One region of the Exiguobacterium sp. BRG2 genome, then DNA from elsewhere that is predicted to be linked to it. Evidence: riboswitches for the same ligand, from Rfam matches in the RefSeq annotation. Region 1 holds a riboswitch; the other holds the start of a gene.

Region 1 (3,424 bases):
AGCCTCAGGGCTCTTTTTTTTATAGACATGGACCTGCTGACTTGATCGCATCCGTCGCACTTTCGAAACGAAGGAAATTATGTTGGAATTTCTCAGCAAGCGAACGCGCTTGTGTGTTGTATTCGTCTGGATTTGACCAGACGCGTACCGGATTGAGTAATTCACTTGGAACACCAGGAACTTCAAGTGGCATATGAAGTCCGAAGATTGGGTGCTCTTCTGTTGGAATCGTTGCAAGTGTTCCGTTGACGGCAGCGTTGACCATCGTCCGTGTATACGATAGCTTCATTCGACTACCTGTCCCGTAAGCACCGCCTGTCCAGCCTGTGTTGACGAGATAAACGGTCACACCGTGACGATCAATCAGTTCTCCGAGCATCGTCGCATACTTTTCAGGTATCAGTGGAAGAAATGGTGAACCGAAGCATGTCGAGAACGTTGCTTCCGGTTCCGTGATACCACGCTCTGTTCCAGCAAGTTTTGATGTATAACCTGATAGGAAATGATACATCGCTTGTTCTTTCGTCAATTTACTGATCGGAGGCAAGACACCATACGCATCAGCCGTCAAGAAGACAATCGTCTTCGGATGACCAGCCCGTGATGGAACAGCGATGTTATCGATCGCTGTGATCGGATAAGCAGCACGTGTATTTTCAGTCAACGATGTGTCATCGTAATCAGGATGACGAGATTCATCGAGCACGACGTTTTCAAGGACAGTTCCGAAACGGATCGCATCAAAAATTTGCGGTTCTTTTTCGCGTGACAGATTGACCGTCTTCGCATAACATCCACCTTCAATGTTGAAGACGCCGTTATGCGACCAACCATGCTCATCGTCACCGATCAATTGACGGCTATCGTCTGCTGACAGGGTGGTCTTACCAGTACCGGATAGACCGAAGAACAAGGCGACGTCGCCTTCGTGTCCGACGTTTGCTGAACAGTGCATCGAAAGGACATTTTCTTGTGGTAAGAGGTAGTTCATGACGGAAAAAATCGATTTTTTGATTTCGCCCGCATATTCGGTTCCGCCGATCAAGACGATCCGGTGTTCAAACGACATGGCGATGAATGTCTCGGAATTCGTTCCGTCAACGGTAGGGTCTGCTTTGAAATGTGGCGCGTAGACGACCGTGAACGGTTCGAAGGCAGCCACTTCAGGATACTCGCGTAAAAAGAGTTGTTTGGCAAACAGGTTATGCCAAGCGTATTGTGTGAGCACACGAACCGGAAGGGTGAAGTGCGTATCTGCCCCAGCAGCAGCTTCTGTGTAGTAGAGCTGATCGGCTTCGTTCATGTAACGAAGAACCTTTTGTAACAATTGTTCAAATTTGTCTCCATCCATCGGTTGGTTAACATGACCCCAATCAATGTGAGACTCGCAGGAAGAATCACGGACGATGAACTTATCTTTTGGTGAACGACCTGTAAATTTCCCCGTTTCTACAGATAGTGCGCCGTTCTCAGTAAGGACACCTTCTTCGTTTCGAATCGCATGTTCGACAAGTTCAGCAACAGATAGTTGTTTGAACACATGCTCTTTCTTGAGTAGTTCTTCGATATTCAGGACCGTCATCGGCATCCTGACCCCACCTTTCCCCTACGTTGGTTTTGGCTCACTGAATTTAGTATGACACATTTATTATATATGACATACTAAAGAGAGCGCAATCATTTTCTGGTGCTGATTTCTATTTATCTGGAAACGCTTTCAGCATTAATAGTTTAACATCTCTTTTAAAAAGTTTCGACTAGAATTTGAAACCTTGCTTGACAGAGTAGGTACAACTTTATATCATGTAATTCGTAACGGATACTCTTATTCTGAGCAGGTGGAGGGAACAAGGCCCGAAGAAACCCGGCAACCGTCCTACATTAATTCATATATTAATGAGGGAAAAGGTGCTCTCCTGAAGCGAAGTAAACACTTCGAACGATAAGAGGGTAAAGGAAGAACGCACAACCTTTCCCTGACCATTTTTTGGACTTGGAAAGGTTTTTTTCATTTTACCGTCCCACTCAACTAGGGGAAATGAGTACACCGTCAAATTCTTTTTTGGGAGGGTCATACATGACAAACCTTAATCGCCGACTATTCACGTCGGAGTCAGTCACTGAAGGTCATCCAGATAAAATCTGTGACCAAATTTCGGATTCAATCCTCGATGCGATTCTTGCAGCGGATCCAAACGCACGTGTTGCGGCAGAAACTTCTGTTACAACAGGTCTCGTTCTCGTTGCAGGTGAGATCACGACATCCACTTACGTCGACATTCCAAAAGTCGTTCGTGAAACGATTCGTGAAATCGGCTACACACGCGCGAAATACGGTTTCGATGCGGATACATGTGCTGTATTGACATCGATCGATGAGCAATCAGCAGATATCGCTCTTGGTGTCGACCAAGCGCTTGAAGCACGTGAAGGTAGCATGTCTGATGCAGAAATCGATGCAATCGGTGCAGGAGACCAAGGTCTTATGTTCGGTTACGCAACGAAAGAAACACCAGAACTCATGCCACTTCCAATTTCGCTTTCGCACCGTCTCGCACGCCGTTTGGCAGAAGTGCGTAAAAACGGTCAACTCGACTACCTTCGTCCGGACGGAAAAACACAAGTCACGGTCGAATACAACGAGAACAACGAGCCGGTTCGTGTCGATACGATCGTCATTTCGACACAACATGCGGAAGAAGTTACGCTTGAGCAAATCCAAGCTGATTTAAAAGAACACGTCATCACACCAGTCATCCCGGCTGAATACATCGACGCAGCAACGAAATTCTTCATCAACCCAACTGGTCGTTTCGTCATTGGCGGACCACAAGGAGATGCTGGATTGACTGGTCGTAAGATCATCGTTGATACGTATGGTGGATACGCACGCCACGGCGGTGGAGCATTCTCAGGTAAAGATCCAACAAAAGTCGACCGTTCAGCTGCATACGCAGCACGTTACGTCGCGAAGAACCTCGTTGCTGCAGGTCTTGCAGACAAAGCAGAAGTTCAACTCGCTTACGCAATCGGTGTCGCACACCCAGTATCAATCGCGGTTGATACATTCGGCACAGGAAAACTGCCTGAAGCACAACTCGTCGAATTGGTTGCTGAAAACTTCGATCTTCGTCCGGCTGGAATCATCAACATGCTTGATCTCCGTCGTCCGATCTATCGTCAAACAGCTGCATACGGTCACTTCGGTCGTACAGATGTTGAGCTTCCATGGGAGCAAACAGATAAAGCAGCAGTTCTTGAAGAACAAGCAAAACGTTTCGCATAATCAAAAAGTCCGGAAATCCTACTTGGGTTTTCGGGCTTTTTTGTTTCCGCGGAACTTTGCAGGAAACGAATGTTTTTTCTAGAAAAGGGTAAAAGTACATGAGTCGATTTGTATGAGTATAAAGGGGGGTTCCGATTA
Region 2 (3,424 bases), on a different contig from region 1:
CTAGCTTGTCGATGACACCTCGCAAATCACCGATGCCGTCCCCATTCGAATCCTTAAAACTGCGCCAATAGACTTGATAGACGACTGCTTCTTTCCAGCTAGCTCGCTTCATCTCCTCACTCCTCTCCCTACTCTCTATTCCCGCTCCACATATCTGTACCTGTTTATTGGACGATTTTTTTGAATTTCAAAAAAGTTCTTTTCTTTTGACTGAATATTCGTTATCCTTGACGACAATACTACGAAGGAGGCACACATCCATGAAACATTTCGCTCCATCCATCGCCATCGATCGGCTTCCTGCTCCCGTTTTCGCTGAACTTGCGAACCGGATCGGTGCTGTGAAAGCTGCCGGGCATGATGTCATTACCCTTGGTCAAGGAACACCCGATCAAACGACGCCCGTACATATTCTCGACGCCTTGAAACAGGCGATCGATGAGCCAACAAACCTTCAATATCCACCATTTCGTGGACATGATTTTCTAAAGCAAGCCGTCGCGAGCTTTTATGCGAACGAATTCGGCGTCACGATCGATCCGGCAACCGAGGTCGCAATTCTTCTCGGTAGTAAAGCCGGAATCGTCGCCTTACCACAAACGATCGTCAATCCTGGAGAAGGTGTCATCGTCCCGGATCCGGGGTACCCGGATTACCTGTCTGGAGCAGCACTTGCTGGCGCTTACCCGATTACGCTTCCATTGCTTGAGAAAAATAACTTCCTGCCGGATTACGATTTACTTGATACGACAGATGTCGAGCGCGCCCGGATGTTGTTCCTCAATTACCCGAGTAATCCGACAGGTGCGACAGCGACAGCAGAAGCCTTCGAACAGACCGTTACCTTCGCGGATGCCCATGATATTTGTGTCGTCCATGATTTAGCCTACGGTGGCATCAGCTTTGATGGTCCCACACGAAGCTTCTTGCAGACGGAAGGGGCGAAGGAGGTCGGAATCGAGTTGTTCTCACTCTCGAAACGCTTCAACATGTCTGGCTTCCGAATCGCTTTCGCGATCGGAAATCCGTCCGTCATCTCAAGCATCGAGACGTATCAGGAACATCTCTACGTCAGTGCCTTCACACCGATCCAACATGCAGCGACCGTCGCTCTGACGAGTGACCAGACATGTGTCCGCGAGTTAAGTAGTCTGTACGAAACACGACGCGATGCGTTGTTCGCGAAACTCGATGCGATTGGCTGGAGTGGACCACGTCCGGGCGGTTCCTTCTTCGTCTGGCTTCCTGTTCCTGAAGGTTACACGTCCCAAAGCTTCACCGATCACCTGCTTGACGAAGCACACGTCGCTGTAACCCCTGGATCCTTCTTCGGCGAATACGGCGAAGGCTACGTCCGGATCAGCTTGATTGCTGACGTCGAACGTCTAGAAGAAGCCGTCGATCGAATCGGAACGCTCAACCTGTTCCGGACACCTGTTGCAGAATAATTCTGAAAAAACATTTGACAGATGGGAATCATTTCCGTTAAAGTAAATCCCAACAGCATAACTACTTATCGAGAGCGACCGAGGGATTAGGCCCAACGACGTCCGGCAACCACCTATCAGGAACGGTGCCACATCCTACAGAATGGATTCATTCTGAGAGATAAGTTACGAAATCTTACACTTTCGTCGCTTTTTCTGGTTGCTCTGCTACTAGGAAAAAGCGACTTTTTTTGTATGAGGAGATGAGCAGATGATTGAATTCAAACAGATTACGAAACGGTTCGTCCGAGACCGGACCCCGATTTTTGCATTACGAGATGTCGATTTGACGATTCAAAAAGGAGAAATTTTTGGGATCATCGGTGAATCCGGTGCCGGTAAGAGTACGTTGCTTCGTCTGATCAACGGTCTCGAGCATCCGACACAAGGAACGGTAAAGGTCGACGGTGTCTCGCTCGGCGGGATGTCAAAAGCAGATTTGCGTCAACTTCGCTTGCGGACAGGAATGATCTTTCAGCATTTCCAATTGATCCAGTCGCGTAATGTCGCAGATAACATTGCTTTTGCACTGAAGGCTGCCGGCGTCAAACGAGCAGATTTTCCGGAACGGATCCGTGAACTCGTCTCGCTCGTCGGACTCGAAGGATTCGAGACGAACTTCCCGAGTCAGTTGAGCGGCGGACAGAAACAGCGCGTTGGGATTGCCCGGGCACTCGCGAATGATCCAACCGTCTTGTTATGTGACGAAGCGACCTCTGCCCTTGATCCGGTCACGACGCTGCAGATTTTAGATTTGTTGAAAGATTTGAATGAACGACTCGGATTGACGATCGTCCTCATCACGCATGAGATCGATGTCGTCAAACAGATTTGCCATCGTGTCGCGGTCATGTCTCAAGGGGAAGTCGTCGAAGTTGCCTCTACATACGATTTGTTCAGTCAAGCCAAACATCCGGTGACACAACATTACGTCGACACGGCACTCCAGATCGAGCTACCGGAACGCATCTTGCAAGCGACACCGGGAAAGATCATCCGCCTACAGTTCACGGGCGAGAAGACCGGTGAAAGTACGTTGTCGGAAGCCATCCGTCGATACGATATCTCGGTCAGCATCCTGCACGGAAAAGTCGATTACATCCAAGACGTCGCTTTTGGTGTCCTAATCGTCAGCTTGACGGGATCCTCCGATCAAATCGCACCTGCTCTCGACTGGCTTGCGGCGGAACTTCATACGCTCGAGGTGATTCAGGATGTGGCTTGATCGTATACAAACGATGTTACCAGAGTTGTTGAAGGCACTTGGTGAGACGGCGTGGATGGTTGGCATTTCGCTTGCCTTCGCATTGGTCGTCGGGATTCCACTCGGGATTCTCCTGTTCGTCACCGACCGCGGTTTATTCTTTCAAAACATTGCCATCCGACGTGTCCTTGACTTCGTCGTCAACATCGTCCGGTCCTTGCCGTTCATCATCTTGCTTGTTGCCCTCATTCCATTAACGAAATTTTTGCTTGATAATACGATTGGTCCGACAGCAGCATCCGTCAGCCTCAGTGTCGCAGCGATTCCGTTTCTCGCACGACTCGTCGAAACATCACTGCGTGAGATTCCACCTGGTTTGATCGAAGCAGCGGAAGCGTGCGGTGCGAAACCATTACGGATCATCGTCAGTATCCTTTTACCAGAAGCACTCCCTGGCATCATTCAGGGCATCACGCTAACGACGATCAGTTTGATCGGCTTCTCGGCAATGGCTGGGATCGTCGGCGGCGGAGGTGTCGGTGACCTCGCGATCCGCTTCGGCTATTATCGCTATGATAATCTCATCATGATCGTGACGATCGTCGTCCTCATCGTCATCGTCCAGAGCATTCAAGCACTTGGCAATCAACTGGCGCGAAAAACAGACAAGCGCTAATCATACATATAAAGGGAGAGTTGAATCATGAAAAAACGATATGCCTTTTTAGCGACA

The links. Region 1 has a riboswitch for S-adenosylmethionine ahead of metK (methionine adenosyltransferase). Riboswitches for the same ligand answer to the same signal wherever they lie in the genome.
Region 2: another riboswitch for S-adenosylmethionine. It lies ahead of Q9R23_RS06790 (methionine ABC transporter ATP-binding protein); the one in region 1 lies ahead of metK (methionine adenosyltransferase).

The regions. Positions count from the first base shown of each region.
Region 1 is NZ_JAUZUW010000003.1:82,076-85,499, forward strand. It holds gene pckA (phosphoenolpyruvate carboxykinase (ATP)) at 20-1,588, opposite strand; SAM riboswitch class I at 1,823-1,949, shown strand; gene metK (methionine adenosyltransferase) at 2,078-3,286, shown strand; gene Q9R23_RS05520 (GNAT family N-acetyltransferase) at 3,424-3,424, shown strand, end outside.
Region 2 is NZ_JAUZUW010000004.1:17,374-20,797, forward strand. It holds gene Q9R23_RS06780 (alpha-glucosidase) at 1-112, opposite strand, end outside; gene Q9R23_RS06785 (aminotransferase class I/II-fold pyridoxal phosphate-dependent enzyme) at 261-1,448, shown strand; SAM riboswitch class I at 1,511-1,615, shown strand; gene Q9R23_RS06790 (methionine ABC transporter ATP-binding protein) at 1,699-2,712, shown strand; gene Q9R23_RS06795 (methionine ABC transporter permease) at 2,702-3,367, shown strand; gene Q9R23_RS06800 (MetQ/NlpA family ABC transporter substrate-binding protein) at 3,395-3,424, shown strand, end outside.